Regions from separate parts of the Brachymonas moutaii (nom. illeg.) genome, predicted to be linked through region 3. Evidence: predicted binding sites of a transcription regulator. Region 3 holds the regulator's gene; each other region holds the start of a gene.

Region 1 (10,901 bases), on a different contig from region 3:
AGAACGTGGTCACGCTCTCCACGCTGCATGCAGCCAAGGGGCTGGAATGGCCGCACGTCATGCTTGTCGGCGTGACCGAGGGCATGCTGCCCTTCAAGGTGGAAGATGCCGAGGGCAATACGGAAAGCGAGGGCCTGGCCCAGCGCATCCAGGAGGAGCGGCGGCTCATGTACGTGGGCATCACCCGCGCCCAGCGCAGCCTGGCCGTGAGCTGGCCCAAGAAGCGCAAGAAGGGCCGCGACCTCGTCAGCGCGCAGCCCAGCCGCTTCATCAAGGAAATGGCGCTCGACGCCGCCACCGTCAAGGAAGACCCGCGCGAGAAGCTCAAGGCCCTGCGCGCCGAGTTCGCCAAGCGGGCCGCCGCCAGCAAGGCCTCACAGGCGCCACACTGATCCCCCGCCCGGACGCGGGTGGCATGCAGACCTGCATGTCCGCCGCAGCCGGGCATCTCCCGTTCCCTTCTTTTTTCTGTGCCTGCACTTTTTTTGCCATGACCTTTGCCGACACCCTGGCCACCCTGCCCTCCATCGACCATCTGCGCGGACTCGACATCGTGAATGAACGGGGCGAGGTGATGCACCACATTCCCCATGCGCCGGGCAAGACCGGCTCACTGCGGCTGTATGCCGCACTGGCAGACCGCTTCGGGGGGCTGCTGGATGCCGCCGCCGTGGAACAGGGGCTGCAGTGGTTTGGCGAACACGTGGCCGACGCAGAGGCCCATCCCGGAGCCCATCCCAACATCGATCTGCTGCTGCAGCAGCGCAAGGCCCTGGCCGGCTGGCGCCTGGTGCCGCTGCCGCGCTGAGTCCCGGCACGCTGCCCCCGAGGCGGCAAGTGCCTGTCCCGCAGGGGCGCGCCATCACGCGATGGGTTCGACCGTGACTCCCACCGACAGCGTGTGGTCTGCGTGGCCATACAGCACTCCCCGGATGGGAGAGACATCGGCAAAGTCGCGGCCAACGGCCAGACACACATAGTCTTCGCCCGGCGCCATCCAGCCCACGCGGTTGTTGGTGGGATCGAGATCGAACCAGCCTCCCTGGGGAGCGGAGTCCTCCCCCGCCGGGACAGCCCCGCCGATCACCGGCAGCCAGGCCGGCAGATCGGGCACATAGACCGACACCCAGGCGTGCGAGGCATCGGCTCCGCGCAGCCGCGGCTGACCGGGTGGCGGCATGGTGAGCAGGTAGCCACTGACGTAGCGTGCGGCCAGCCCGAGCGAGCGCAGGCAGCACAGCAGCACATGGGCAAAGTCCTGGCAGACGCCGGCGCGCCGGATCAGCGTGGTTTCGGCCGGTGTGCCGATCTCGGTACTGCCGGCGCGATAGCTGAACTCATGGTGAATGCGGGCCGTGAGGTGGCAGGCTGCCTCCACCAGCGCACGCCCCGGCGTGAACGAGGGACGGGCATAGTCGATGAACTCGGGACGGGTGCGCACATGCACCGAGGGGTACACGTACTGGCTGGCCGGATCGTAGGGGGCTCCCTGTCGGTACACGAAGCGCTCGCGCACGGCTTCCCAGGCCACGGTGCTGAAAGCGGGTGGCGGTGCCGTGGTGCACACGTCGCTGACAGAGCGCACACCCAGATGGTCATGGGGATGGTCGATGGCGAACCAGTCCACCCCATTGCCGAAAAGATCCTGTCGGTGCTCGATCCAGGCAGGCGCGGGATCGACGTCGAGCGCGTGCAGGAGCGTCGTCTGCAGCGGAGTGGCCACGGGCCGCAGATGCGCCTGATGCAGTGCGCCATCGACCATGTGCTCGTAGAGATAGCGGGTGTCATGGGTGATGCGCAGCTTCATGGATCATGCCCCCAGACTGAGCCGCACCTGGCGCGTATGGGTGAAGTGCCGCACCGTGAGCGCCTGCGAGAGTTCCCCCATGGCACGGCGCACCTCCTGCAGCAGGGCATGCAGGGCTGCCCTGTGGCCCTGGGCATCGGCCTGGGCGAGCATGGCGGGATCGACATTTCCCGGCTCGGGCAGGTGCAGAGCCAGATCCTCCAGATCGGGCGGATTGCCTTCCTGCAGGCGGGCCAGCCGCCCCGAGAGCGACTGCATGACCCACCCCAGGGCACGCGGGTTCTCGCGGCTGTGCACCAGCAGCTCCAGCAGCGCGGCCAGATCATGGCTCTGCTGGTAGCGCGCATGGAACGAGATGGTGCTGTCGCACAGAACCAGCAGGGCCTCGAAGCCGTCATCATCCTCCACGGCGCGGGTGGAAAAGGCCAGATCGAAGGCCTCGCACAGAAAGCCGGCCCGCTCGATGAAGCGGCCGATCGAGAGCAGCCGCCAGCCGTTGTCGCGCATCATGCGGTCGAGCTGGGCGCCGATGATGCCGGAGAGCCGCCGCATGAGGTCGCGCAGCAGCTCCTGCGCATCGGCCCACGAAGGCACAGGCTGGGCGGCCAGGGCACGGCTTTCGAGGGCAAAGGTTTCCTGCAGCGAGCGGATTTCGGCCCAGTGCTCCAGCGCAAGCCGGTCGCGCACCTGCGAGGCCGCATGCCGCAGCGACTGCAGGTTGAAGGCCAGCGAGCACAGTCCGTCCTGCCCGGCCATGCCGGTGATGAGGGCATGCACAAAGGCCTGTCGATCCTCCACCAGCCCGGGCGTGCCCGGTGGCACCAGCCCTTGTGCGCGGGCGAGCGCATCGAGCCAGCCCCGCAGCGGGTGCGAAGCCTGCTCCTCGCCGGTCAGGGTATTGAGAATGAGCTGGATGAGGCGGGCATTGTTCTCGATGCGCTCGGTGTAGCGCCCCATCCAGAACAGGTTGTCTGCCGCCCGACTGGTGACGTTGCGCACCGGCGCACCGCGCGCAGCCAGGGTCCGGACGACCGGGCGGGGCGCCATGCCCTGCATCTCCTGCTGCTGGCTGGAGAGCACCCACACATCCGCGCTGGAGCCGCCCCAGCGCATCGAGGACAGCTCCCCGCCCTCGCTGGCGAGCCGGGCCATGCCTCCGGGCAGTACCCGCCAGCTGTCCGCCCCGTTGGAGAGGGCAAACACGCGCACGATGGCAGGGCGCTCCAGCAGCTCGCCTGCCCCCGTCTGTGCCCCGGCAGCAGGGCGCCAGATCGGTACGCCCGAAGCGGGCAGATAGCGCTGCACGGTGCACTCATCGGCCTGGGCACGGATGCGGTTCACCCACTCCGCACGCTGGGCCGGAGTGAGCCAGCGCGTGAGTGCCGTGTCGAAGTGCTGGCGTGCCGGTGCGCCCGGATACGGCGCCGGATAGGTCGGCTTGATGACGCAGCCGTCGATGAGCCCCAGGGCCTGTTCGCGTGCGGCTGCCTCGCCGCACCACCAGGTCGGCAGGGCGGGCAGCGCCAGCTCCTCGCCGATGAGGCGGCGGGCCAGCGCGGGCAGGAAGCCGAGCAGCGCCCCGGACTCCAGAAACCCGGCCCCCGGCGCATTGGCCATGAGCACATGGCCGGCACGGAGCGCCTCCAGCAGACCGGGCACGCCCAGCTGCGAATCGGGGCGCAGCTCCAGAGGGTCGAGGAACTGGTCGTCCATGCGCTTGATGAGCACATCGACCCGTTCGAGGCCCTGCAGGGTCTTGAGGTAGAGCCTGCGGTCGCGCACCGTGAGGTCGCTGCCCTCCACGAGCGAGATGCCCAGATAGCGCGCCAGATAGGCATGCTCGAAATAGGTTTCGTTGTAGGGCCCGGGGGTGAGCAGGGCAATGTGCGCATTCTCGCCGGCAGGGCTCGCCTGCCGCAGGCTGGCCATGAGGCTGCGATAGGCCCCTGCAAGCCGCCGCACGTGCATGCCGTCGAAGGCCTGCGGGAACTGGTGCGAGACGGCGTGGCGATTCTCCAGCAGATACCCTAGCCCCGAGGGTGCCTGCAGCCGCTGGGAAACGATCCACCAGCCGCCCTCCGGCCCCCGAGCCAGATCGAAGGCGGCAATGTGCAGCCTCCGCCCGCCCACCGGCGTGACACCGTGCATGCAGGGCAGGTAGTCGGGGTGCCCCTGCACCAGCGCAGGCGGCAGCAGCCCCTCGCGCAGCAGATGCTGGGGGCCATAGACATCGGTCAGGATGTGTTCGAGCACCCGCACCTGCTGCAGCACGCCCTGGCGGATGTGGGCCCAATCGGCCGCGCCGATGAGCAGCGGAAACAGGTCGACGGCCCACGGGCGCTGCACATCGCCGTCACCGGCGTAGACGTTGTAGCTGACATCGTCCTCGCGGATCTGGCGGCGCAGCCCCTGCAGGCGTGCGTCGAGCGCGGCGGGATCGGGCCGCGTATGGCGCCAGAAGTCGCGCCACGCCGGCGCCAGATCCTCCTGCCGCAGGCCGGGCAGATCCAGCCGCCCCCCCTCGCAGCGCGCCTGCCCCAGCAGCTCGCTGAAGCGCAGCACGCTGCCGGGAGCGCAGACAGGGGGAGACGCCGGCACCAGGCCGGGCGGAGAGGAGGAAGAAAGCACGAAGGACACGTCCCGGATTGTCCGCTTCCGGCTCAGTATCTGGAAGCCGCAGGATGGCGGCGCAGATCCAGAGTGAACGGAAATTCACGGTCTGCCAGCATGGAATTGCTGGTGGGCAGCGCGTTGCGGGCCAGATCCAAGGTGCCTGGCGTATGGCCGAGCCGGAAAAAGCGCGCCAGCCGGCGGCTTTCCGCCTCGTAGGCGTTGACGGGCAGCGTCTCGTAGTTGCGTCCACCAGGATGGGCCACATGGTAGGAACAGCCGCCGAGCGAGCGCCCCATCCAGGTGTCGACCACATCGAAGGTCAGGGGCGCATGCACCCCAATGCTGGGGTGCAGGGCGGACGGCGGATTCCAGGCCTTGTAGCGCACCCCGGCCACCAGCACCCCGGCCTTGCCGGTGGGCTGCAGGGGCACCGGCACGCCGTTGCAGGTGATGGTGTGGCGGGCCGGGTTGAAGCCCCGCACCTCGACCTCCAGCCGTTCCAGCGAAGAATCCACATAGCGCACGGTGCCACCCCCGCCGCTTTCCTCGCCCATGACGTGCCAGGGCTCCAGCGCGCTGCGCAGGGTAAGCGTGACGCCGTCGGCCTCCATGTCCCCGATGTGGGGGAAACGGAACTCGAAATGCGGAGCGAACCACGCATCCTCGAACGCGAATCCAGCGGCACGCAGCTCGGACATGACATCGGCAAAGTCGGCCTGCACAAAGGTGGGCAGCATGAAGCGGTCGTGCAGCTCGGTGCCCCAGCGCGCCAGGGGAGCGCGGTAGGGCTCACGCCAGAACCGGGCAATGAGCGCACGCATCAGCAGCTGCTGCACCACGCTCATGCGGGCATGGGGCGGCATCTCGAAGGCACGCAGCTCCAGCAGCCCCAGCCGGCCGGTGCTGGAATCGGGCGAGTAGAGCTTGTCGATGCAGAACTCGCTGCGATGGGTGTTGCCCGTGACGTCGATCAGGATGTTGCGCAGGCTGCGGTCGACCAGCCAGGGCTGCATCTGTTCGCCGTACTTGGCCTGTGCCCCGTGGATTTCGGCCAGGGCGATTTCGAGCTCGTAGAGCTGGTCGTTGCGTGCTTCGTCCACCCGGGGAGCCTGACTGGTCGGGCCAATGAAGAGCCCGCTGAACAGATAGGAAAGACTGGGGTGGTTGTGCCAATAGGACAGCAGGCTGGCCAGCACGTCGGGCCGCCGCAGGAAGGGGCTCTCGTCGGGCGTGGCGCCGCCCATCACGAAGTGATTGCCACCGCCCGTGCCGGTATGCCGTCCGTCGGTCATGAACTTCTCGGCGGAGAGCCGGCAGTGGAAGGCCGCGTCGTACAGGAACTCGGTACGCGACACGATCTCGCGCCAGGTGCGGGCAGGCTGGATGTTGACCTCGATCACTCCGGGGTCGGGCGTGACCTGCAGCATGGTCAGACGGGGATCGCGGGGCGGCAGATAGCCTTCGAGCACCACGGCCACGTCGAGCGCCTCGGCGGTGCGCTCGATGGCGGCCACCAGGTCGAGATAATCCTCCAGCCGCACGACCGGGGGCATGAACACATACAGCGCCTGATAGCCCTTGGAGGGATCCTTGGGATCGACGATGCCCGTGGTACGCCGCGTGTCGCGTGCCTCCACGCACAGGGCGGTGCGCACGATCCACGGTGCCGATTCGTACAGCCGCGGCTTGCGCTCGCGCAGCTGCCCGCTGGCCATGCCGTCGTCATCCGCGTCCTCGTGCATGCCCACCATGCCGCCACCGGCGAGATTCTCGCTTTCGCGGCGGCGGTGTCTTGCAGCGGTCCCCTCCTTCTGGCAGGCGGCCGCGTCCCTGCCTGCGGCAGCGCGTGCCTGCGCGCCCGGGCGGTCCTGTGCGGGCTGGTCGGCACCGGTGCTGTCGAGCTCCTCGCGCGGCTCGAAGGGATCGACCGGCACGGGTACCGCGCGGTCATCGGCGGCCACCCAGGGCAGCCGGTCGAGCGGCAGACGCAGCCCCACCGGGGAGTCGCCCGGAAGCAGATAGAGCTGCCCTTCGCGCAGATGCCAGGGACTGGTGGCCCAGTGGGGGGCATGCTCGGCCGTCAGCTCGGCGTAGGTGCCCACTTCGGAGACTGCCTGCAGAGGCAGCACGTAGCCCACAGGCCGTGCGAGGCCCTGTCCGAACACGCGGCCCAGCCGGGCACGCTCCAGACTGTCGTCGAGCCGCGCATCCTGCGGCGTGACGTTGCTGGGCAGGCGCTGCTCGCGCCACAGGTGATACCAGGTGTCCTCCAGCGCCGGCATGACGTGGCTGTCGGTGATGCCCAGCTCCTCGGCCAGCTGGCGGATGAAGCGGTCGGCATCTTCCTGGGTGTAGTGCTGGGGCGTGCGCTCATCGGCCAGACGGGCCGGGTTGTGCCACACGGGCTCGCCGTCGGTGCGCCACAGGGCCGAGAGGGCCCACCGCGGCAGCTGCTCGCCCGGATACCACTTGCCCTGCCCACAGTGCAGGAAGCCCCCTTGGCCATACTGGTCGCGCAGACGGTGCAGCAGCTCGATGGCCCGTTCCCGCTTGCGCGGCCCGAGCGCCGTGGTGTTCCACTCGGGCGCGTCGCGGTCGTCGATGGACACGAACGTCGGCTCGCCCCCCATGGTGAGGCGTACATCCCCCTCCTGCAAGGAAGCATCCACTGCATCGCCCAGGGCGAGCACGCGCTCCCACTGCGCATCCGAATACGGCAGCGTGACGCGGGGGGTCTCCAGAATGCGGGACACCGACATCTCGTGGCTGAAGGTCACCTCGCAGGGATCGACCAGTCCCTCGATGGGCGCGGCCCCCCCGGGCTGGGGCGTGCAGGCCAGCGGAATGTGCCCTTCGCCCGCAAACAGTCCCGAGGTGGCATCGAGCCCCACCCAGCCGGCCCCCGGCAGGTAGACCTCGCACCAGGCGTGCAGGTCGGTGAAGTCATGGTCGGTGCCGCTGGGGCCGTCGAGCGACTTCACATCGGGCTTGAGCTGGATCAGGTAGCCGGACACGAAGCGCGCCGCCAGCCCCAGATGGCGCAGCAGCTGCACCAGCAGCCATGCCGAGTCGCGGCAGGACCCGCTGGCCTTGCCCAGGGTCTCCTCCGGCGTCTGCACGCCGGGCTCCATGCGGATGAGATAGCGCACATCCTGATGCACCCGCTGGTTGAGCGCCACCAGAAAGTCCACCGTCGGCGTGGCGCTGCGGTCCACGCCTGCCAGATACTTCTCCAGCAGCGGCGTGAGCGGGTCTGCCGCCAGATAGGGCGCCAGTTCCTGCTGCTCCAGCTCGCCATAGGCAAACGGAATCTGCTCGGCCTCGGGCTCCAGGAAGAAATCGAACGGATTGAACACCGCCATTTCCGCCACCAGATCCACCGTGACCTTGAACTCCTGCGTGGGCTCCGGGAACATCAGGCGCGCCTGGTAGTTGGCGAACGGATCCTGCTGCCAGTTGATGAAATGCTGGGCCGGCTCGACCTTGAGGCTGTAGGAAAGGATGCGACTGCGGCTGTGGGGGGCTGGCCGCAGGCGCACCACCTGCGGTCCGAGCTGCACCAGGCGGTCGTACCGGTAGTGGGTGACGTGGTGAAGTGCGGCGTGTATCGACATGGCTGTGCCCTGCTGGATCATCGGCCCGCGCTCCCGAACAGGGGAGACACGGTCCTGGAAATGGAAGTTCCGCTCATTCTCGTGCGAACGGAAGGCTTCCCTGCGAATCGTGCATCACGAAAGGGGCCTGTCTTCCTCATGGGCGCCGAGGCATGGAAGGCCGGCGCCATGAGGAAAACGGGGCCCTGTCTGGTCAGTCAAGCAATACACATGCCAGCTGCACCCCTGGAGCTGCAGCACGCGCCTCGCTGGCTTCCCCATTGCTCCATGCACGGCCATCGGCCCCCCCTGGGGGCCGATGCACCACTCAGGCTGCCGCGCCGGCAAGCCCCTGCGCGGCAGCCCAGGTCAGCACAAATCCCAGCTGCACCATCCCGGTGCGCGCCAGAACCCGGTTGTAGCCCTTGCCTGGCGCGTGGCGCACAACATCGGTCACCTGCCTGAGCGCAGGCACGAGCATCACCAGCGGCAGAGCCATCCAGGGCGAATTCGCTGCCGGCCCGATCAGCGGCAGAATCACAAACGGGAACAGCATCACCCCTGCATACAGGAGTCGGCTGGCCGGCAGACCCAGCCGCACCGCCAGCGTGCGCTTGCCCGCCCGCACATCGGTCGCACGGTCGCGGGTGTTGTTGACCAGCATGACTGCCGCCGCAAAGGCTCCCATCGCATGCCCCATCCACCAGACATGGGCTGTGGGCACGCCGGCCTGCAGCCAGAAGGTACCCCCCACTGCCGCCAGGCCAAAGAAGCACCAGACGAACACTTCCCCCCACGGTCCATAGGCAATCGGACGCGGCCCCGAGGTATAGGCCCAGCCACACACCAGTGCCAGCAACCCTGTCGCCACGATGGGCCAGCCCCCCACTCCTGCCAGCACGATGCCGAGCAGGAATGCGCCCCCCATCGCCAGAAATCCCGCACGCCTCACGGCGGCAGCTGGCAGCCAGCCACTGGCCACCGCCCGCGGAGGCCCCAGTCGATCGGGCTGGTCGGCCCCCTTCTCGTAGTCGCCCACATCGTTGAGCAGATTGGTGCCGATCTGGATGCACATGGCCGCCAGCAGCGTCACCAACGCCAGCAGTCCGTGCAGACGTCCTGTCTGCAGCCAGGCCAGCATGCACCCTGCCACTACCGGCGAAAGGGTCACGGTCAGGGTGTAGGGCCGGGCCGCCAGCCACCAGGCATGCGCGGCAGACGGCGCAGCCGAACCGGCAGGCGCGGGGGCCGGGAGAACATCGCCCCGCAGGGATTCATCGGAAGAAGCAGACATGGCGCCCCATTGTAGGGGAGGGCCGGAAGCGCCCAACCCTTCCATGGGCCGCAACGCCGCCCCTTTCAGCGCATGGCAAACAGCTCCTGATGGAAGCGCCCTGCCGGCAATCCCTGCGCCAGCAGATCGGTCCGCAGCGCCGTGCCGAATCCTGCCGGGCCGCAGAACCAGACACTGGCCGTGCGCCAGTCCGGCACGGCCGCACGCAGGCGTTCGCCCGTCAGGCGTCCATCACGCGCATCGACCAGCACATGCAGATGCACCCCTGCCGCAGCCGCATCGGCCTCCAGCAGCGCGAGCGCCTCGGGGTCGAGTTCCGTTGTGGTGTGGAACAGATCCACCTCGGGTGCATGGGCCCCCTGGGCCCGCTCCTGCGCCATTTCCTTGAGCCGCGCCACAAAGGGCGTGATGCCGATGCCCCCTCCCACCCAGATCTGGCGGGGAGCATCGTCATTGAAGGTGAAGCACCCATACGGCCCTTCCACCGTGGCCGGCATGCCGGGCTGCAGCGCCTGCGGCAGAGTGGCGGTGTAATCGCCCAGCGCCTTGGTGATGAACGTGATTTCCCGCGTGGCGGGATCCCAGTGCGACGCGATCGTGTACGGATGCGCCCCTTCCGCACGATGCGTGGTCACAAAGGCAAACTGCCCTGCTTCATGCCCCGGCCATCCGGAAGCAAGCCGCAGTGTGGTGCGCACCACGCGCAATGCAGGCAGGCGATGCACCTCCAGGATCTCGCCAGACACCTTGCGCCCGGCCCCCACGCGCCCCAGCAGCACCATCAGGGCAGCCACCACTCCGGCCGCGGTCAGCACGGCCATCAGCCATCCCACCGGCTGGGACCAGTAGGCATACTTGAGCAGCACCACCGTATGAAAGGCCAGCACCAGATAGGCCACGGCCAGCAAGCGGTGTGTCTTGGAAAACAGCCGGTAGGGGAACCACTTCACGAGCGCCAGAACCATCAGCACCACAGCCCCATAGAAGGCCCACTCTCCCATCGATTCGGCCAGATGGCGCTGCGTGTTGAGCCACTGCTCCAGCGTCACAACCGCCTGTGCCACCCCTTCTCCGCCGCCTCGGGGGCCACGGCGTGCGGGGCGCTCCAGCCAGCCCCAGCCCACCATCCACTTCGTCCCCTTGGACATCCACCAGTGCACCACCGACACCACCAGCGCCGTGATCCCCAGCCATTTGTGCAGGCGGTACATCTTGTCAAGCCCATTGAGCCGGGCCTCCAGCCACCGCTGACGGGTCGCCAGCACCATGCCCACGCTCATCACCGCCATGGCCACCACGCCGGTGAACTGGATAAAGACCTCCCTGAACGGGAAATACCTGAACGGCTGCACCCACAGCGTATCGGCCATGAACCACAATCCCGCAGGCACCAGCAGCACCAGCCACCACCCCATCTTGATATTCTTCATTCTGTCCTCGCAAAAAAGTTCCGGACTCCGTGGTCCTCACGCACAGATAGAGTGCATCCAGGCCCCGAAGTTCCCGTATCCATGTTCACCTTGCCGCATGCCTCTTAAGCTTCCCTGAACCGCCTGGCGCCGTCCACCTTGCCCAAAGCCGGGCGCCGGTGCCT
Region 2 (10,901 bases), on a different contig from region 3:
AGAGCGCCGCAATTTCCCCGCCGAAACCGAGGAAGGCATGGTGTTCGATGGCCATGCACTGCCTGCAGGCTGCAGCAGTGCGCTGCCTCCGGATGAGCTCTACATCGTGACGGATCTGTACCCCGAGCATGTGGTGCTCGACGGCAACCATCCACTGGCCGGCATTGGACTCGATCTGCGCCTGAAGGTGCACGGTGTCCGGGAGGCCACACCCGATGAGATCGGTTCCGGCACTGCAGGCACAGGCTTCTTCCGCATCGAGCCGGGCACGCATCTCCTGCCGGGCAACGACACGGTGCACTGATCCACACCGGGTCGATCGACCTGGTCTTTCTTCTTTCCCATACCGCAAACACAAAAGGGGCTCCGCATGCACGGAGCCCCTTTTTTGCGAGGAAGATTTCTGCGGAAGGCTGACGCGGCGATCAGGAACGGTAGTCGGCGTTGATGGTCACGTACTCGTGGCTGAGATCGCAGGTCCAGATGGTGTCGCATGCATCGCCGCGACCAAGCTGTACGCGCACGAGGATCTCGGGCTTGCGCATGACGCGCTGGCCATCCTCCTCGCGGTAGGCCGGGTTGCGCCCTCCTCCTGCAACCACATGCACCTCGTCGAGATAGAGCTCGATGAGGGTCTGGTCCAGGTCGGCAATGCCGGCATACCCCACGGCAGCCAGGATACGGCCCAGGTTGGGGTCGCTGGCGAAGAAGGCGGTCTTGACGAGGGGCGAGTGGGCAATGGCATAGGCTACCTGCCGGCATTCGGCTGCGGTACGTCCCCCTTCGACAGTGAGAGTGATGAACTTGGTGGCGCCTTCGCCATCGCGCACGATGGCCTGTGCCAGGTGCAGGGCGACCTGCCGCATGGCAGCGCGCAGGGCCTGACCTTCCGGGCTATCGAGATCGGTGATTTCGGAGTGTTCCGCCCGGTTGGTGGCAATGACGACGAAGGAATCGTTGGTGGAGGTGTCGCCGTCGATCGTGACGCGGTTGAACGATCCTTCGGCGAGCTCGCGGGCCAGGGTCTGCATGAGGGACGGGCTCACGCGGGCATCCGTGGCCAGGAACCCGAGCATGGTGGCCATATTGGGCCGGATCATGCCTGCCCCCTTGCTCATGCCGGTCACCGTGACCTGGGCACCGCCGACGGTGGCCTGCACGCTGAAGGCCTTGGGCACCGTGTCGGTGGTCATGATGGCCTCGGCGGCTTCGGCCCAGCCGTCCGCCCGGGCCCGGGCCGTGGCGGCCGGCAGACCTGCCACGATGCGATCGACCGGCAGCGGCTCCATGATGACACCGGTCGAGAAAGGCAGCACCTGTTCGGCCTGCACGCCCAGGGTTGCGGCCATGGCGGCGCAGGTCTGGAGGGCGGCATCGAGTCCCGGCTGGCCCGTGCCGGCATTGGCATTGCCCGTGTTGATGACCAGGGCACGGATGTCCGGGTGCCCGGCCGACAGATGGGTTCGGCAGACCTGCACCGGAGCGGCACAGTAGCGGTTCTGCGTGAAGACTCCCCCGATGCTGGCACCTTCATCGAGCAGGATGACGGTCAGGTCGCGGCGTCCGGCCTTGCGCACCCCGGCTTCGGTCACACCGAGTCGCAGGCCTCGCACGGCATGCAGGGCCTCGGGTGGGGTGGCTTGCAGATTGACGGACATGGCATGACTCCTGGAAGAATGAAGTTCCGAAAGGGGGGGTGAAAAACGGGATGGAAAAAGACGGGCACGGGCCCGTCTGGAAGAGATGCGCGGCTCAGCTCAGCTTGCCGTGGCATTGCTTGTATTTCTTGCCGCTGCCGCAGGGGCAGGGATCGTTGCGCCCAACCCCGACGAAGCTCTCGGGATTGAGATTGCCTGCCGCCGTGGCTGCCCCTGCGGCCACGGCATCGAGCACCGGGGCAGGAGCGGCGCCATCGGCACCGGCTTCCTCGGGAGTGGCCGGGACCGTGTCGTCCGGGGTGCGGTAGGTGATGTTGATGTAGCCGCCGCCCTCGCCGCCGTAATCCTGCATGTCCTCTGCAGCCTCGTCGAGCTCCTCGCCCGAAGCGACGTTGACGGTCATGAGGATGCGGGTGACGTCGTTCTTGATGGCGTCGAGCATCTGGCCGAACAGCTCGAAGGCTTCGCGCTTGTATTCCTGCTTGGGTTGCTTCTGGGCATAGCCACGGAGGTGAATGCCCTGGCGCAGGTAATCGAGCGCGCTCAGGTGCTCGCGCCAGTGGGTGTCCATGCTCTGCAGGAGCACGGCCCGCTCGAAGTTGAGGAAATGGTCCTCGCCCACGACGGCCAGCTTGTCGTTGAATGCTTCGTCGGCCTTCTTGGTGACCACATCGAGCAGGTCTTCGTCGGTCACGCTGCTCGACGCCTCCACCATGTGGCGCAGGTCGAGCTCGACTCCCCAGTCCTGGGACAGGGTCTTTTCCAGCCCGGCCAGATCCCACTGTTCTTCCATGGAGCCCGGAGGAACGTAGGCGTGGACCAGGTCGGCAAAGCAGCTGTGGCGCAGGCCGTCGATCTGTTCCTGCAGCCCGTTGGATTCGAGCACCTCATTGCGCTGCTGGTAGATGACCTTGCGCTGTTCGTTGGCCACGTCGTCGTATTCGAGCAGCTGCTTGCGGATGTCGAAGTTGCGGGCTTCGACCTTGCGCTGGGCGCTCTCGATCGACCGGGTGACCATGCGGGCCTCGATGGCCTCGCCTTCGGGCATCTTGAGGCGGTCCATGATGGCGCGCACGCGCTCGCCCGCGAAGATGCGCATGAGCGGATCGTCGAGGCTGAGGTAGAAGCGCGAGGAGCCCGGATCGCCCTGGCGTCCCGAACGGCCGCGCAGCTGGTTGTCGATGCGGCGCGATTCATGGCGCTCGGTGGCAATGATGCGCAGGCCACCCAGGGCCTTGACCTTGTCGTGGTCTGCCTTCCAGTTGGCGCGGAGCTCGTCGATGCGGGCCTGGCGAGTGGCTTCGTCGAGGGTGTCGTCTGCCTCGATGGCCGCCACCATTTTCTCAAGGCTGCCCCCGAGCATGATGTCGGTGCCGCGGCCGGCCATGTTGGTAGCAATGGTGATCATGCCGGGACGACCGGCCTGCACCACGATTTCGGCCTCGCGCTCGTGCTGCTTGGCGTTGAGCACCTGGTGGGGCAGTTTTTCCTTTTGCAGGAGGTTGGAGATGATCTCGGAGTTCTCGATCGAGGTGGTCCCGACGAGCACCGGCTGGCCGCGCTCGTAGCAGTCCCGAATGTCGGCAATGGCGGCGCGGTACTTTTCGTCGGTGGTCTTGTAGACGCGATCGAGCTCGTCCTTGCGCAGACTGGGACGGTTGGGCGGGATGACGACGGTTTCGAGGCCGTAGATTTCCTGGAACTCGTAGGCTTCGGTATCGGCCGTGCCGGTCATGCCGGAGAGCTTCTTGTAGAGGCGGAAGTAGTTCTGGAAGGTGATGGACGCGAGGGTCTGGTTCTCGGCCTGGATGGGCACGCCTTCCTTGGCTTCGACGGCCTGGTGCAGCCCGTCGCTCCAGCGACGGCCAGCCATGAGACGGCCGGTGAATTCGTCGACGATGACGATCTCGGGGCCGTTCTCGCCCTGCTGCACCACGTAATGCTGGTCACGGTGGTAGAGATGGTGGGCCCGCAGTGCTGCATACAGATGGTGGATGAGCATGATGTTGGCCGGATCGTAGAGGCTGGCCCCCTCGGGCAGGAGGCCCAGCTTCTGGAGGATGTCCTCGGCATGCTCGTGACCCTGCTCGGTCAGGTAGACCTGATGGGCCTTTTCGTCGATGGTGAAATCGCCCGGCTTGATGACGCCCTCGCCGGTGAGGGGGTTCTCCTCGCCCTCCTGCCGGGTGAGATAGGGCACCACCTTGTTCATGGCGATGTAGAGATCGGTCTGGTCCTCGGCCTGGCCGCTGATGATGAGCGGGGTACGCGCCTCGTCGATCAGGATGGAGTCCACCTCGTCGACAATGGCGAAATTGAGCTGGCGCTGCACGCGTTCGCGCACATCGTAGACCATGTTGTCGCGCAGGTAGTCGAAGCCGAATTCGTTGTTGGTGCCGTAGGTGATGTCGGCGGCATAGGCCTGCTGCTTGAGCTCGCGCGACATCTGCGGCAGGTTGACCCCCACGGTGAGCCCAAGGAAGTTGTAGAGGCGCCCCATCCACTGGGCATCGCGGTTGGCGAGATAGTCGTTGACGGTGACGACGTGCACGCCGTTGCCGGAAAGCGCATTGAGGTACACGGGCAGCGTGGCAGTGAGGGTCTTGCCCTCGCCGGTACGCATTTCAGCGATCTTGCCCTCGTGCAGCGCGAGGCCGCCAACCATCTGCACGTCGAAGTGCCGCATCTTCATGATGCGCTTGCTGGCCTCCCGGACCAGGGCGAAGGCCTCGGGCAGGAGGCTGTCGAGCGTGGCGCCGTCAGCGACCCGCTGGCGGAATTCTGCGGTCTTGGCGGGAATCTGCTCGTCGGTGAGCTTTTCGAAATCCTTTTCCAGCGCATTGATGCGCGCAACGTTTCTGCGATAGCCGGTGATGAGGCGCTCGTTGCGGCTGCCAAAGATTCTGGTCAAAAAATTAGCCATGCGATCAGATGGCTTCCGGACCACACCGCGGCAGAACGCCTCCTGGAGGAGGGACGGCGGTCGGGAACGGAAGCTTCTTCCTTGTGTTGATTGCGAAAAGGTGTTGCGGCAGATGGGGGCACTCGGGCCCGTATCAACTCCGCACGCGCAGGCACGGCCTCCTGCAGGCCGTGTCCGCATCTGTGTCAGGACAGGTTAACGGGGCATTTTACCCTTGGGGGTTTCCCAGGGCTTCATGCAGGCGTGTACTTTTTGGGCATGTGTGTATCGGCATGCAGCGCAGAGGGTGCCCGATAATGCGGACATGACGCTGCGCCACCACCAAGCCATTCCCCTGAGTCAGGCCGCCGAGGAAGCCCCCGTGCTGGGGAGCCTGATGGCGCGGGTGCGGCTGTCCCAGTCGTGCGGAGAGGCCATCCGCAAACTCATTCCGGTCCCGATGCGCAGGCATATCGCGTTCGGCGCGGTGGAGGAAGGCGAGTGGTGCCTGATTGTCTCGAACAACGCAGCAGCCGCCAAGGCACGTCATCTGCTGCCGGTCTGGGTAGCGAGCCTGCAGCGCCAGGGGCTGCCGGTGAACCGCATCCGGCTGCATCTGAACGGCAACGACTGGGGCCGATAGCCCGGCGCCCCTGCTGCCACCCTGCCCTGCGGCAGCTCCGTGGAGGGCGCTCTTTGCTGCTCAGCAGCGGGAAGCAAGCAGAGGAAAACGCGACGCAAGGGCGGCAGTTCCCTTGCGCCATGCGCCGTGCACCCTGGAGTGCCTGCCGAGTCACTGGAACTGCAGGAATTCCTCGCTGACGGCGAGGCCCACGGCGTGGACCCGTTCGAGGAAGTGCGTGAGATAGGCATGCAGGCCGGTAGCCAGGATTTCCTGGATGTCCCCATATTGCAGGTCGGCCTGCAGGCGCCCGGCCAGACGACGGGAGTGGCTGGCATCGACGCTCGCGCCGATGCGTTCCAGATTGGCCACCACCTCGTTCATGCAGGCCAGCAGCGAGCGGGGCATGTCGTGCCGGAGCATGAGCAGCTCGGCCACCCGGGGCGGAGTGATGACGTCGCGGTAGACGCGGCGATAGATCTCGAAGGCCGAGACGCTGCGCAGGATGGCACTCCAGTGGTAGAAGTCCAGCTCCTCCTGGGTGTTGGCGGCCTCGGGGTCGGCCGCGAAGAACTCGGGGGAGAGATGGGCATGGAACTTGACGTCGAGCAGGCGTGCGGTGTTGTCGGCCCGCTCCAGGAAGGTGCCCAGGCGCATGAAAAAGACCGACTGGTCGAGCAGCATGGTGCCGAGGATCACGCCCCGCGCCAGGTGGGAGTGGAGCTTGACCCACTCGAAGAAGGCGCTGGGATCGGTCTGCAGGATGCCCTCGCGCAGCTGGCGCCGGGCTTCGAGCCAGATCTGGTTGTAGGTCTCCCACACCTCGGTGGTGAGGCTGCCGCGCACGGCCCGGGCATTCTCGCGCGAGGCCTGGATGCAGGCGATGATGGAGGAAGGGTTGTCGGCATCGGCCGCCATGAAAGTGATGACCTTGTCCGGCTGGATGTCGCCATACTTGACGCGATAGGCAGGGAGCAGCTCGCAGATCGAGAGCATGCCTGCCCAGCCCTGCTCGGCCTGCAGCGCGGACTGGGGCAGCATGCTGGTCTGGTAGTTGACGTCGAGCATGCGGGCGGTGTTTTCGGCCCGCTCGATGTAGCGGGACATCCAGAGAAGGTGGTCGGCAGTACGGGAAAGCATGATATGTGGCGATGTAATGGTCTGTCTGCCTGTATCGGTCCGCGCCATGGGAGACGGCACGTCCGGCATCCGGTGGAAAGCCCTGCTCGGCAGCATCCGCAGGGCTCCCTGAAAGGGGATGGAGCGCCCGCGGCTCAGACCACCCAGGTGTCCTTGGTTCCCCCGCCCTGCGACGAGTTGACGACGAGCGAGCCTTCCTTGAGCGCCACGCGGGTGAGGCCACCCGCCACCATCTGCACGGTCTTGCCGCTGAGCACGAAGGGGCGCAGATCGATGTGGCGGGGTGCCACGCCCGCATCGACCAGCGTGGGACAGCTCGACAGGCTGAGGGTAGGCTGCGCAATGTAGCCCTCGGGACGGGCCTTGAGCACGGCCCGGAATTCCTCGATTTCGGCCTTGCTGGCCGTGGGGCCGATGAGCATGCCGTAGCCGCCGGCACCGTGCACTTCCTTGACGACCAGCTCCTCCAGGTGCGCGAGCACGTAGGCGAGGTCGTCGGGCTTGCGGCACATCCAGGTGGGTACGTTGTGCAGAATGGGCTTTTCACCGAGGTAGAACTCGATCATGCGGGGCACATAGGGGTAGATGGACTTGTCGTCCGCAATGCCGGTGCCGACTGCGTTGCAGATGGTGACACGGCCGGCGCGGTACACGTCGAGCAAGCCTGCACAGCCGAGTGCGGAGTCGGGCCGGAAGACCTTGGGATCGAGGAAGTCGTCATCCACACGGCGGTAGATCACATCGACACGCTCGGGTCCCCGGGTGGTGCGCATGTAGAGGAAGCCGTCCTTGACGAAAAGGTCCTGCCCCTCGACGAGCTCCACCCCCATCTGCTGGGCCAGGAAGGCATGCTCGAAGTAGGCGCTGTTGTACATGCCGGGAGTGAGGACCACCACCACCGGGTCGGGCACGCCGGTGGGGGCGCTTGCCCGCAGGGTTTCGAGCAGCAGGTCGGCATAGTGGGCCACGGGGGCCACCTGGTAGCTGCGGAAGAGCTCGGGGAAGAGCCGCATCATCATCTTGCGGTTTTCCAGCATGTAGCTCACGCCGCTGGGCACGCGCAGGTTGTCTTCGAGGACGTAGTACTCCCCTACCCCTGCGGCATCAGGAGCCCGCACGATGTCGATGCCGCTGATATGCGAATAGACCTGGTTGGGAACATCGACGCCGACCATTTCCTTGCGGAACTGCGAGTTGTGCAGGATCTGCTCGGCTGGCACGACGCCGGCACGGACGATTTCCTGGTCATGGTAGATGTCGTGCAGGAAGCGGTTGAGCGCCGTGACACGCTGCGTCAGGCCGCGTTCGAGCAGATCCCACTCGGAATGGGGAATGATGCGGGGAATGAGATCGAACGGGATGAGACGTTCGGTGCCCGATCCATCGGCATCCTTGTCGCCGTAGACGGCGAAGGTGATGCCGACGCGACGGAAGATGAACTCGGCTTCCTCCCGCCGGTGGAGCATGGTCTGCATGGGCTGATGGGACAGCCATTGCGCGTAGCGCTGGTATTGCTGCCTGGTCGGGGCATCCGCATATGGGACCGAGGCATACATTTCGTCGAATGCGAGCATGAACCAATCTCCTGTAGTTGTCCGCAGGTCCGTGACGGAGGGTGTGGCTCGGGCGCCCCAGACTGCCCACGCACCTGTTTGTGGGCAGTGCAGCAAGTTTGATGCCGACTTGCAGAGCCCATGCCGAAAAGACATGCACACGACAGGAAAATGCAGGGGGCGCCCACACCGTTTGCTCTGCTCCAGAGACAGGAGACCCCGGACGGGACGGCTCCATTTTCGCGCGGACACAGGCCGGTACAGCGGCCCTGCGCAGGAATCTGCAGGGTTTCAGGGAGGCGTGGGCACCTCGTGCTGCCAGTAGTGCCGGTGGACTTCCCTCTCGCAGCGGATGGCATTGGTGGCCGAACTCCACCACCCCGCACCACATTGGTCCGTCTGCACCACGATGGTGCCCACGCTGTGCAGGCGCGCCAGCACCTGCGGATGGGGATGGTGATAGGTGTTGCGGTAGCCATGCTGGATGAGGGTCCAGTGCGGCGCCACGGCCTGCAGCCAGGGCTGGCTGCTGGACGTTTTGCTGCCATGATGCCCCGCCACGAGCACATCGGCCCGCAGCCATTCAGGGGGCGTGCGGGCCAGCATGGCGGCTTCCTGGGGCGCTTCGGCATCTCCGGTGAGCAGCACGGTGCGGCGTCCGTTGCTCACACGCAGCACGCAGCTCATGGCGTTGGTCTTGGCCTGGGGCACATAGTCGGTTTCGAGCGGGTGCAGGAACCGGAAGTCCACCCCTTCCCACTGCCAATCCTGACCCACGCTGCAGGGTTCGACGGCCCGCAGCTGCTGCAGGGGGTGGTCCGGGGCGATGGATCCGAGCAGGGGCAGGTGCGGATAGGCCTGCAGCAGCGGCTCGATGCCCGCGATGTGATCGGTGTCGGAATGGCTGAGCACGGCCACGTCGGGGGTCTCGTCGAGCGCGCGGAACAGCGGCAGCAGCACGCGGTCGCCCGCATTGCTGTGCGCGCCATAGCGGGGGCCCGCGTCGTAGAGCAGGGTGTGCCGTGCCGTGCGTACCACCAGCGCGCTGCCCTGCCCGATGTCGGTCATGAGGACCTCGAACTCCCCTGCATCCGGCCGTGGGGCCTGCCAGGCCAGCACGGGCACCATCATCAGCGCTCCCGGCCATCGCAAGGGCCAGGGCCCGCGCATGCACAGCAGCACCCCTCCGGCCACGCCCAGCACACCGGCCCACCAGGGCGCCTGTGCAGCCTGGTACTGCGCCCACGGCCACGATGCCAGCCAGCCCAGCAGCGCCATGAGCTGCTGCACGCACCAGGCTGCCGCCAGCCACAGGGGCGAGCACAGCGCCCCGAGCATGGCCAGCGGAGTGACGAGCAAGGTTACGACGGGCACGGCCACCAGGTTGGCCAGGGTACCCACGAGCGAAACCTGCCCGAAGATCATCAGCGTCAGCGGTGTCAGGGCCGCCAGCACCAGCATTTGCTCGCGTCCGAATCCGGCCAGAGTGTGCATGATGCGGGCCCGCCAGCCATCTGCCGGCGCCGTCTGCTCCTGCCCCGCTGCGAACAGAATGCCGACGGCCACGAAGCTGAGCCAGAACCCCGCCTGCAGAAGCGCCCAGGGGTCCCAGGCCACCACGGCGGCAGCGGCCACGGCCCACAGGGCCGGCCAGGGCCATTGCCGCCCGCCGGACCGCAGGACTGCCAGGACCACCAGCATGCACACGGTGCGCTGGGCCGGCACCCCCCAGCCGCTGAACAGCGCATACAGCCATGCCAGCAGCACTCCGCCCCACAGAGCTGCGCGCGGTGCCGGAATGGCCAGGCACAGCGGCCACTTCCAGCGCGCCGTGCGGCGCCAGCCCCAGCCGACCAGCCCCGAGGCCAGCCAGGCGAACATGGTGATGTGGAGCCCGGAAATGCTCATGAGGTGCGCCACGCCGGTGATGCGGAAGATGTCCCAGTCGTCCCGATCGATGGCCGACTGGTCCCCCATGACCAGCGCAGCCAGCACCCCGGCCACCCGCGCCCGCCCTGCACCACCTCCCGCCGGGGGTGCGGCGGCAGCCCGGCCCTGCTCCCAGGGAACGACGCCGGGTGCTACGACCTGGTAGATGCGGGTGCGGACGGCGACACGGGCACGGTCGATCCAGGCGGCAGCATCAAGGGGACGCGCATCGGCCAACCGCTCAGCCGGTGCGCCGGAGCGCCCGCCGCGCACGTAGCCCGTGGCGCCCAGCCCCTGGTCCCACATCCAGAGTTCGCTGTCGAAGGCCCAGGGATTGCGGTTGCCGTGCGGCTGCTTGAGGCGCACGGTCATGCGCCACTGCTCGCCCGGCATGACGCACATGCGGCAGGGCTCGGAAGGGGCTGAGGCGAGTTCCTCGGATACCGGGGCAGCACCTTCGGGTTGCACCTCGCGCCCCCGCCAGGAGCGAAGACGGTACCAGCCCAGTGCCAGCCGTGGCGGGAGCTGCACTGCCGTGCCCTCCTGCAGGGCAGACTCCACCTGCAAGGCAAGGCGCGTGCCGTCCTCCCCCCATTGAGGCAGTCCCACCACACGGCCCACCACGACCAGATCGCGTCCCTGCAGATCCCGGTCCAGTGCCTGCGAGGCCACCTGCACCGCACGCAGACCCGTCAGACTCCACCCCAGCACCGCCAGAGCCAGATACAGCCATAGCGCGGGCAGACGCCTGCGACGCAGCCAGAGCAGCGCCAGCAGCAGGGCTGCGCCTGCACTGCTTGCGTAGGACACCCCCGTCCACAGCCTGGCCTGCTGCAGCTGCACGGCCACCCCCGCGAGCCAGCACAGAGCGGCAGGAGTGACGGAAAAACGGCGCCAAGCCTGTGGCCACCCCAGCGAGCGAAAAGACATGTGTGCACCAGCCATGCACCAAGGACCTCATCGATAGAAAATGGAAAGTACCAAAGTACGCATGCGCATCATGCCATGCGCCCTCTGCCTGTCCGTGGCATGGGCGCATCGTGCAGGGTCTTGCGACATAAAAAAGCGTGCGTATTTGTCGGGCATGCGACAGGCTG
Region 3 (9,112 bases):
CTGGCCTCTGCGAAACCCGGGGCGCTTCACCTCCTGACAATGAATGCAACGTCGATGAACCTTCAACCCTATAACAGCCGACTTGAGAAGTTCTTTAACGAAGTCGCCGTCATCCAGCACTATCAGCGACTCTCCGCGAACGTTGCGAAGCAGATGATCGCGAGCTTGCAGGCTCGCGACCGAGACTTGGCTGGCCTAGCCTCGGAGGCTCGCAAGTTGCTTGGCAGCAGCCACGAACTGTTCTTTTTTCAGAATCCATACACGGGACACATCTTCCCCCCTACTCGCACGCAAGGCTGACGCCTAAAGAGACGGTCAGGCTCGTCTACCTTCACAAGAACAAGCAGTACCAATGGCTGCTCGTCGAGGCCTACGAGCTGTTTGAGGACTTCGTGGTGTCACTCTATGAGCTCGTCAGAGGGGACCACACGCACTTTCGCCTGAGCAAGGATGCTGACGCGGTGATGCCCCCGTCCGAGCTCAAAAAGAAAGTGCCTCTGATCATCGACATGCTTCGGAAAAAGCTACCTGAGCTCGCGAAGGTTGAAGTCGAAAACCAGATCAGCATCAATCTCCGGCTTCACACCCGCATGGCTGAGAAGTTTCGGCACGTCATCGTTCACAAGAACGGAAAGACTGACAATTCAGAAACGATGATCGAGGACGTTCTCAAGTGGGCCAATTTGGCGGGCGATAAGGCCCGGGAGCCCGCGGCCAGGGCCCAGATCGCCAGCTATGTCGGTGGCGGCGACGTGGCCGGCGTGATCGTTTTGGTCGAACAGCCAATCTTCCAAGCTGGCGGGCTCTCCATGGACATCAACAGGCACGAGAATCTGGTAAATGCGCTGATGGCCCACGCCCTTGTCATGTCGCAAAGCCTGGTCAACTATCTTGACAAGGCGAGCCCAAGGTGAAGCGCAGCATGCGAGGTCTGGCGCGTGTTCGACACGTAGCCGCGCACGTCGCCATCTCCATCGCCGTGCCAGCGGCGGGCGACTAGGGCGTGTTCACATTAGCCAGATGAATGCGCATGCGAGTTGCAGAAAGGCATTGAAGCGTGTGGCGAATTTGTCGTAGCGAGTTGCCAGTTGGCGGAGTTGCTTGAAACGTTCCCCTACCCCAGCACCTTGCGCAGATGGGCTGGGGGGATGCGCAGGGCTTCGCGGTATTTGGCTACGGTGCGGCGGGCGCACTGGACGCCGCGTTCCTGGAGGAGTTCGCAGAGGCGGTTGTCGCTGAGGGGCTTGGCGGGGGGTTCGTCGGCGATGAGTTTCCCGATCATGGCGCGCACGGCGGTGCTGCTGGTGGTGCTGCCGTCTTCGCTGGCGAGGCCCGAGGCGAAAAAGTACTTGAGCTCGAAGGTGCCCCAGGGGGTGCTCATGTATTTGGCGCTGGTGACGCGGCTGACGGTGGATTCGTGCAGGCCGAGTTCGTCGGCGATTTCGCGCAGGACGAGGGGTTCCATGGCCAGCACGCCCTGCTCGAAGAAGCGGTGCTGGCGCTCGACGATGGCGGTGCTCACGCGCAGGATGGTGTCGAAGCGCTGCTGGATGCTCTTGACCATCCAGCGGGCTTCCTGCAGGCGCTGCTGCAGGGCCTGGATGCCTTCGCCCTTGTGGTGGCGCAGGGCGCTGGCGTACATCTCCTGCACGCGCACGCGGGGCATGACGGCGGGGTTGAGCTGCACGCTCCAGGGGCGGCTGGCGGCGTCGCGGCCCTGGTTGGCGCGCACGAGCACGTCGGGGATGACGATGTTGCGCTCGGTCTGGGCAAAGGCGCGGCCGGGCTTGGGTTCGAGGGTGGCGATGAGCTGCATGGCGCTGCGCAGGTGCGCGGCCGAATAGGGCAGCAGCTTGCCGAGGCCGCGCACGTCGCGCCGGGCGAGGTAGTCGAGCGGCTGGCGGCAGACGTCGAGGGCGACTTCGCGCGCGAGCAGGCGGGGGGTGTCGGCGTCGGGGATGTCGAGGGCACGCAGCTGGAGCTGCAGGCATTCGGCCAGGTCGCGCGCGCCGACGCCGACGGGGTCGAGCGACTGAAGCAGGCGCAGGGCCATGGTGAGGTGGTGGAGGAGTTCGGCGTGCTCCTCGGCGTCGCGTTCGGGGTCGCCGGTGGGGTTGCGCTCCTGCAGGCTCTGGGCGAGTTCGCCGAGGGTGTCTTCGAGGTAGCCGTCGTCGTCGAGGGATTCGATGAGGAAGTACAGCGCGGCCTGTTCGCTGGTGTCGAGGCGCAGGGCCAGGGCCTGTCGGTGCAGGCAGTCCTGCAGGCTTTCGTGGCAGCCGGCGCGCTCGATGGCGGAGGGCTCGTCCTCGTCGTCGTCATGGCTGCTGCCGGCGCTGCTCACGCGCAGACTGTCCCAGTCGTCGTCGCCGTCGCTGCTGCTGGAGAGGACTTCGTCGTCGCCCGAGGTGGCGGGGCTGTCGTCGCGGGTGGAGCCGGCGCTCCAGTCGTCGGTCTGGGCGTTGGCGAGGTCGGTGTGGTCGGGGGCGTCGCTGGAGAGGACTTCGCTGGTGTCGGGGGCGTCGGCGCCTTCGGGGTCGTCGTAGCCGCCTTCGGCTGTGGCGCCCATGCCGTCGTCACTGCCTGCCTCTGCGCTGGGGCCGGTGGTGGCATCGACATCGCCGGATGCGTGGCCAGCAGCGTCGGGCTCCGACTCGGAGGCTGCCGCGTCCTCGGCGCTGGTGTCCTGCTCCAGGAAGGGGTTGTCGGCCAGCATCTGGTCGATCTCCTGCTGCATGTCGAGCGTGGAGATCTGCAGCAGGCGGATGGACTGCTGGAGTTGCGGCGTGAGGGAGAGGTTCTGCGCGGTGCGCAGCTGCAGTCCTGCTTTCATGGCACGGAGGGCGGCTTCGGAAGGTACAGCGGGAAGCGGCTCATGGACGGAGTCCGCTCACATGCGGAAGTGTTCGCCGAGGTAGACACGGCGCACTTCGGCGTTGGAGACGATCTGCTCGGGCGTGCCCGAGGCGAGCACGGCCCCTTCGCTGATGATGTAGGCGTGGTCGCAGATGCCCAGGGTTTCGCGCACGTTGTGGTCGGTGATGAGCACGCCGATGCCGCGCGCCTTGAGGAAGGCGATGATCTTCTGGATTTCGATGACGGCGATGGGGTCGATGCCGGCGAAGGGCTCGTCGAGCAGGATGAAGCGCGGCTGGCTGGCAAGGGCACGGGCGATTTCGACCCGGCGGCGCTCGCCCCCGGAGAGTGCGAGCGCGGGGGTGTCGCGCAGGTGGGTGATGTGCAGGTCGGCGAGCAGGGCATCGAGCTGGGTGTCGATGGTGGCGCGGTCGAGCGGCTTGCCGTGGGCATCGACCTGGAGCTCCAGCACGGCGCGGATGTTGTCCTCGACGTTGAGCTTGCGGAAGATGGAGGCTTCCTGCGGCAGGTAGCTCAGGCCCATGCGTGAGCGGCGGTGGATGGGCAGGTCCTCGACGGGCTGGCCGTCGATGGAGATGGCGCCGCCGTCGGCCCGGATGAGGCCGACGATCATGTAGAAGGAGGTGGTCTTGCCGGCTCCGTTGGGCCCGAGCAGGCCCACGACTTCGCCCTTGCGCACGCTCAGGGACACGTCCTTGACGACGCGGCGGCGGCCGTAGGCCTTCTGGAGGTGGCGCACGCACAGTTCGCTGCCGTCGGCAGGCGGACGGCCCTGGCTGCCGCCCTCGCAGCGGAGGTCGGCGGCCGGAGCAGATACGGGAGCGGCATCGCTCATGGGCGGCCTCCGATGGTGGCGCTGGAGCGCAGGGTGGTGACGGGAGCCGACGCGGCGCGCGCCCCCTTGCTGGCGGCCCGGGTGGCGGGCATGGGCAGCGCGGATTTGCCGCCGCTCTGCCCCACGGGGTTGATGACGGCGCGCACCCGGCCGGCCGGCACGGCCCCTGCGGCAGCGCCCCCGGCGCCAGTGGAGGGGCCGCCGGCCACGTTGTAGACCTCGGTGAGGTCGTTGTAGACGATGGTGTCGCCACGGACTTCGTCGGCGAGCTGGGTGCCCACGAGGCGGCGCATGCGGGCGTTGCCGGTGAGGCGCGCGATCTGGGTTCTGTCGTCCCGCTCGATGCGGTTGGCCTCGCCCTCGATGTACTCGTTGAGTCCCTCGCGCTTCTGGCGCATGAAGGCCTGGTGGCCCGCGCTGCCTTCGGCGTACATGAACTGGTTGCCCTGCGGATCCTGGCGCACCTCGACCTTGTCGGCACGCAGCACGATGGTGCCCTTGGTGGCCACGACCCGCCCGGTGAAGGTGGTGATCTTGTGCGCATCGTCGTAGCGCATGGCGTCGGCCTCGATGTTGAGGGGCTTGGCGCGGTCGGCCAGCTCGGCGTGGGCGGTCTGCACCAGACCCAGGCAGGCGACAGCCAGCGCGAGGGCCGGCAAGGCGGAGGACAACGGTTTCATGTTCGGCACGATTCTTGCTCGTTGGACGTATGGTCCATTGTAGCGATGCCGGATGCCTCCCGCGCGGCTCGGGCCGAAGAGCCGTTCAGATGCGTCGGCGGGGCATGTAGTCCTGCACCAGGAGCGCCACCACCCCGGCCACCACGCCCCAGAAGGCCGAACCCACGCCAGCCACCTCCACCCCGCTGAGGGTGACGAGAAAGGTGATGACGGCCACATCGCGGTGGCGCGCCACGTCGAGCGCAGTCACGAGACTGCTGGCAATGGTCGAGAGCAGCGCAAGCCCTGCAATGGCGGCAATGAACTCGTGCGGAAAGGCCATGAGCAGGCCCGTGACCACGGTGCCGAAGAGGCCGATGAGCAGCATCCACAGCCCCCACACCACGGCGGCGACGTAGCGGCGATCGGGGTCGGGATGGGCTTCATCGCCCATGCAGATGGAGGCGGTGATGGCGCTGAAATTGATGGCATAGCACCCCAGCGGCGCCAGGGCAAGCCCCACCATGCCGGTGACGGTGACGAGCACGGACGTGGGCAGCTCGTACCCGGCGGCACGAAAGGCTGCCACACCCGGCAGGTTCTGCGATGCCATGGTGACGACGAACAGCGGCAGCGCCAGGCTGGTGATGGCTGCCATGGAAAAGACCGGCGCCGTGAAGACCGGATGCGCCCAGTCGGCATGCAGGTCGTGCAGCGAGAGGTGCCCGCCGAGCGCGACGAGCATCACCCCGACGGCCAGCGTCCACACCACCGCATAGCGCGGGCTCAGGCGCTTGCCGAGCAGGTAGGCCAGCAGCATGCCGATGACGAGCACCGGGGCCGACCCCGCTGCCGCGAATGCCTGCATGGAAAACCGCGCCAGCACCCCGGCGAGCAGGGCCGCCGCCACCGACAGGGGAATGCGGTTCATGACCCGCTCGAACCAGCCCGTGAACCCGCAGACGGTGATGAGCGCGGAGCTGACCATGAAGGCCCCCACCGCTTCCGGCATGGTGAACTGCCCCGAGGCGGCCGCCGTGGCGAGCACCACGGCCCCCGGGGTGGACCAGGCGATCATGACCGGCTTGCGCAGCCACAGCGAGGGCAGGATGCTGCAGACGGCACACCCGAGGCAGACGGCCCAGATCCAGGAGGTGATTTCGGCGGGAGTGGCGCCAAAGCCCTGCGCCGCCCGGAAGATGATGGCCACCGAACTGGTGAAACCCACCAGGGTGGCCACGAAACCTGCGACAAACGCCGTCAGGGAGAAGTCGCGCACGAACTGCAGTGGCGACAGACGTTGGGTCCAGTGCATGACGGACGTCCTGCAAAAAGCAAAGTCCCGATTGTGGCAGGAAAGTCGACATCGCTCAGGCACCCCGCACGCCCGGTGTTCTGCGCAGCGGCGCCGGGCCGGGGGAGTGCCGGAGGTGCAGTGCCAGCTCCCCTGCGGCAGGGGACCAGACGCCAGCCCGGGGCGGCGAGCCGGGCTGGCGTCCAGGGCCAGTGGCTCAGCCGATGGTCATGAGGCTGGCGTTGCCCCCTGCGGCGGCGGTGTTGATGCTCAGGCTGGTCTCGGCGACGAGGCGCACGGGGTCCCACGAGGCTCCGTCTGCCACCTCGCCCGAGGACAGCCCGTACACCGGCACCAGTGCCCCGGCGCGTCCGGCCACCTCCTGCTGCACCTGCAGGAGCACGTCGGCATCGCCCTCGAAGAGCACGGCGGCCACCGGCTCCGCGTGCGTGCCGAGGCTGGCCTGCGGTCCGGCCACCACGGCAGCCTCCTGCACCTCGACCGGCAGACCGGCCTGCCAGGCGCACAGCTCGGAGGCGAGGGCCTCGTCACGCACCTGCCACAGCACCCGGTTGCCCGCAGCCAGCGCGGCCATGAGCTGCATCTGCGCCCCGGCCAGCGTGGCCGGCATGCACCACACGGTGCCGCGCGGGTGGAGCTGGTAGCGGTTGCTTTCCCCTGTCGGCCCAGGCAGGCGCCAGGGCGCGGCGAGGAGCGGCGTGGCCGTCATGTGGGCCAGATGCTCGGGGTCCTGCGCATGAATGCCGTGCAGCCCGAACCAGCCCTGCCAGGCATCCCACACCGCGCGCGCCTGGCGCAGCGGCGAGAGGGCGGCCTGTTCCTCGGGGGTGAGGCCATGGGCCTCCCGGGCCGGGGCAATGGCTGTGGAAGCCTCGGCCGGCGTCAGGCCTGCCAACAGGTTCTGTCCCAGCGGGCGCTGCGCCAGCAGGCGCGAGAGATACAGCGGGCCGCCTGCCTTGGGCCCGGTGCCCGACAGTCCCTCGCCCCCGAAGGGCTGCACCCCCACCACGGCGCCGATCACGTTGCGGTTCACGTACAGGTTGCCTGCATGCACGGCCTGCGTGACCTGCGCCACGGTTTCGTCGATGCGGGTATGCACCCCGAAAGTGAGCCCGTAGCCGGTGGCATTGATGGCGTCGATGAGTGCAGGCAGCTCCTCGCGCCGGTAGCGCAGCACATGCAGCACGGGGCCGAAGACCTCGCGGCGGAGCTGGCCGAGGCTGCCGATCTCGATGAGCGTGGGCGGCACGAAATGGCCCTGCCCTGCCCCTTCGGACACGGGAGTCTGAAGCACGCGGCAGCCTTCTTCGCGCAGCCGGGCAATGTGCGCCTCGATGACTTCGCGGGCCGGGGCGTCGATGACGGGGCCGACATCGGTGTGCAGGTGGTCGGGCCGATCGACCCGCAGGGTCTGCATGGCCCCTTCGAGCATGTGCTGGATGCGGTCGGCGGCTTCTTCCTGCAGGCACAGCACGCGCAGCGCCGAGCACCGCTGTCCGGCCGAATCGAAGGCGGAGGCGAGCACGTCGGCCACCACCTGCTCGGCCAGCGCGGAGGAATCCACCACCATGGCGTTCTGCCCGCCTGTTTCGGCAATCAGCGCCACGGGCCGGCCATGCCGGTTGACCCGCTGTGCGAGCGTCGCCTGCAGGATGCGGGCCACCTCGGTCGAGCCGGTGAACAGCACGCCCTGCACGCGGGCATCGGCCACCAGTGCGGCGCCCACCGTCTCGCCCCGTCCCGGCAGCAGCTGGATGGCCCCGGCTGGCACCCCGGCCTCGCGCAGGATGCGCACGGCGGCGGCGGCAATGAGCGGCGTCTGCTCGGCCGGCTTGGCCAGCACGGCATTGCCTGCCGCAAGCGCGGCCGCCACCTGCCCCGTGAAGATGGCCAGCGGAAAATTCCAGGGGCTGATGCACAGCACCGTGCCCAGGGGGCGGTGGGTGTCGTTGGCAAAGCCTTCGCGCACCTGCGCCGCGTAGTAGCGCAAGAAGTCCACCGCCTCACGCACCTCGGACACCGCATTGGGCAGCGACTTGCCCGCCTCCCGCACGATCAGCCCCATGAGCTGCTGCATGCGTGATTCGAGCAGATCCGCCGCGCGGCACAGGCACTGGGCCCGCTCGGCGGGTGCCGTGGCCTGCCAGATCGGCTCGGTCGCTGCGGCGGCGGCCAGGGCGGCGTCGATGTCGGCCGCGTCGGCCTCCACCACCTGCCCCACCACGTCGCGGTGGTCAGCCGGATTGCACACCGGCTGCAGGCGCTCGGCCGGCCAGACCGTTTCGGCACGCCCATCGCCAATGAGCGGAGCGGCCTGCCACACCTGCACCACGCTGTGCAGCAGCCCGGCCGTGAGCGAAGCCAGACGCTGCTCGTTGGCCAGATCCAGGCCCTGCGCCAGCAGGCGTTCATCACCGAACAGGGCGCGCGGCAGCGGAATGCGCGGGTGCGGCGTGCCCAGCGGCACCCCCTCCCGCTCGGCCACGGCCCGGGTCTCCTCCACGGGATCGACGGTGAGCGACTCGACCGGCACCGCCGGATCGCCGATGCGGTTCACGAACGACGTGTTGGCCCCGTTTTCCAGCAGGCGCCGCACCAGATAGGCCAGCAGCGTCTCGTGCGAGCCCACCGGCGCATACACCCGGCAGGGACGCTGGTACTTGCCGGCCGTGATCTCCTCGTACAGCGGCTCGCCCATGCCGTGCAGGCACTGGAACTCGAACTGCCCGCGGTAGTAGTTGTTGCCTGCGAAGTGGTAGATGCTCGCCGCCGTCTGCGCGTTGTGCGTGGCGAACTGCGGATAGATCGCATCCGGCGCCGACAGCAGCTTGCGCGCGCAGGCCAGATAGGACACATCGCTGTGCACCTTGCGCGTATAGACCGGGTAGCCCTCCATCCCGTCGATCTGCGCGCGCTTGACCTCGCTGTCCCAGTACGCCCCCTTGACCAGCCGCACCATCAGGCGGTGGCGGCTGCGGCGTGCCAGATCGATGAGCCAGGCAATCACATGCGGGCAGCGTTTCTGGTAGGCCTGCACCACAAAGCCGATGCCGTTCCAGCCCGCCAGCTCGGGCGCAAAGCACAGCGCCTCCAGAATGTCGAGCGACAGCTCCAGCCGATCGGTCTCCTCGGCGTCGATGTTCACCCCGATGTCGTACTGGCGCGCCAGCACCAGCAGCCCCTTGAGCCGGGGCAGCAGCTCGGTCATCACCAGCTCCTGCTGCGCACGGCTGTAGCGCGGATGCAGCGCCGAGAGCTTGATCGAGATGCCCGGCCCCTCGTAGATGCCCCGGCCATTGCTCGCCTGCCCGATCGCCTGAATCGCCTGCTCATAGAGCCGCACATAGGCATCGGCATCTTCCATGGTCGCGGCCGCCTCGCCCAGCATGTCGTAGCTGTAGCGGAAGCCCTTGGCCTCGAACTTGCGGC

What was found. Region 3 encodes sigma-54, which starts transcription at its own class of promoters, with help from an activator protein. Its sites were predicted from a motif close to TGGCANGNAANCTGCTTT; they were not measured.
Region 1: ACP2WS_RS07345 (transglutaminase family protein) is a predicted target of sigma-54. The motif match lies at 8,233-8,250, and genes of this name have one in related genera.
Region 2: ACP2WS_RS04530 (circularly permuted type 2 ATP-grasp protein) is a predicted target of sigma-54. The motif match lies at 8,005-8,022, and genes of this name have one in related genera.

What each region holds. Positions count from the first base shown of each region.
Region 1 covers NZ_JBNGEN010000005.1:71,233-82,133, reverse strand. The annotation lists gene ACP2WS_RS07365 (ATP-dependent helicase) at 1-392, shown strand, start outside; gene ACP2WS_RS07360 (DUF2322 family protein) at 491-808, shown strand; gene ACP2WS_RS07355 (transglutaminase family protein) at 863-1,807, opposite strand; gene ACP2WS_RS07350 (circularly permuted type 2 ATP-grasp protein) at 1,811-4,444, opposite strand; gene ACP2WS_RS07345 (transglutaminase family protein) at 4,468-8,034, opposite strand; gene menA (1,4-dihydroxy-2-naphthoate octaprenyltransferase) at 8,342-9,307, opposite strand; gene ACP2WS_RS07335 (ferredoxin reductase family protein) at 9,373-10,737, opposite strand.
Region 2 covers NZ_JBNGEN010000002.1:175,415-186,315, forward strand. The annotation lists gene ACP2WS_RS04505 (FKBP-type peptidyl-prolyl cis-trans isomerase) at 1-304, shown strand, start outside; gene argJ (bifunctional glutamate N-acetyltransferase/amino-acid acetyltransferase ArgJ) at 426-1,658, opposite strand; gene secA (preprotein translocase subunit SecA) at 1,753-4,581, opposite strand; gene ACP2WS_RS04520 (hypothetical protein) at 4,886-5,203, shown strand; gene ACP2WS_RS04525 (alpha-E domain-containing protein) at 5,354-6,322, opposite strand; gene ACP2WS_RS04530 (circularly permuted type 2 ATP-grasp protein) at 6,457-7,896, opposite strand; gene ACP2WS_RS04535 (DNA internalization-related competence protein ComEC/Rec2) at 8,167-10,734, opposite strand.
Region 3 covers NZ_JBNGEN010000007.1:71,849-80,960, reverse strand. The annotation lists gene ACP2WS_RS09020 (hypothetical protein) at 55-300, shown strand; gene ACP2WS_RS09015 (hypothetical protein) at 393-914, shown strand; gene rpoN (RNA polymerase factor sigma-54) at 1,115-2,830, opposite strand; gene lptB (LPS export ABC transporter ATP-binding protein) at 2,888-3,709, opposite strand; gene lptA (lipopolysaccharide transport periplasmic protein LptA) at 3,706-4,389, opposite strand; gene ACP2WS_RS08995 (benzoate/H(+) symporter BenE family transporter) at 4,475-5,683, opposite strand; gene putA (trifunctional transcriptional regulator/proline dehydrogenase/L-glutamate gamma-semialdehyde dehydrogenase) at 5,880-9,112, opposite strand, start outside.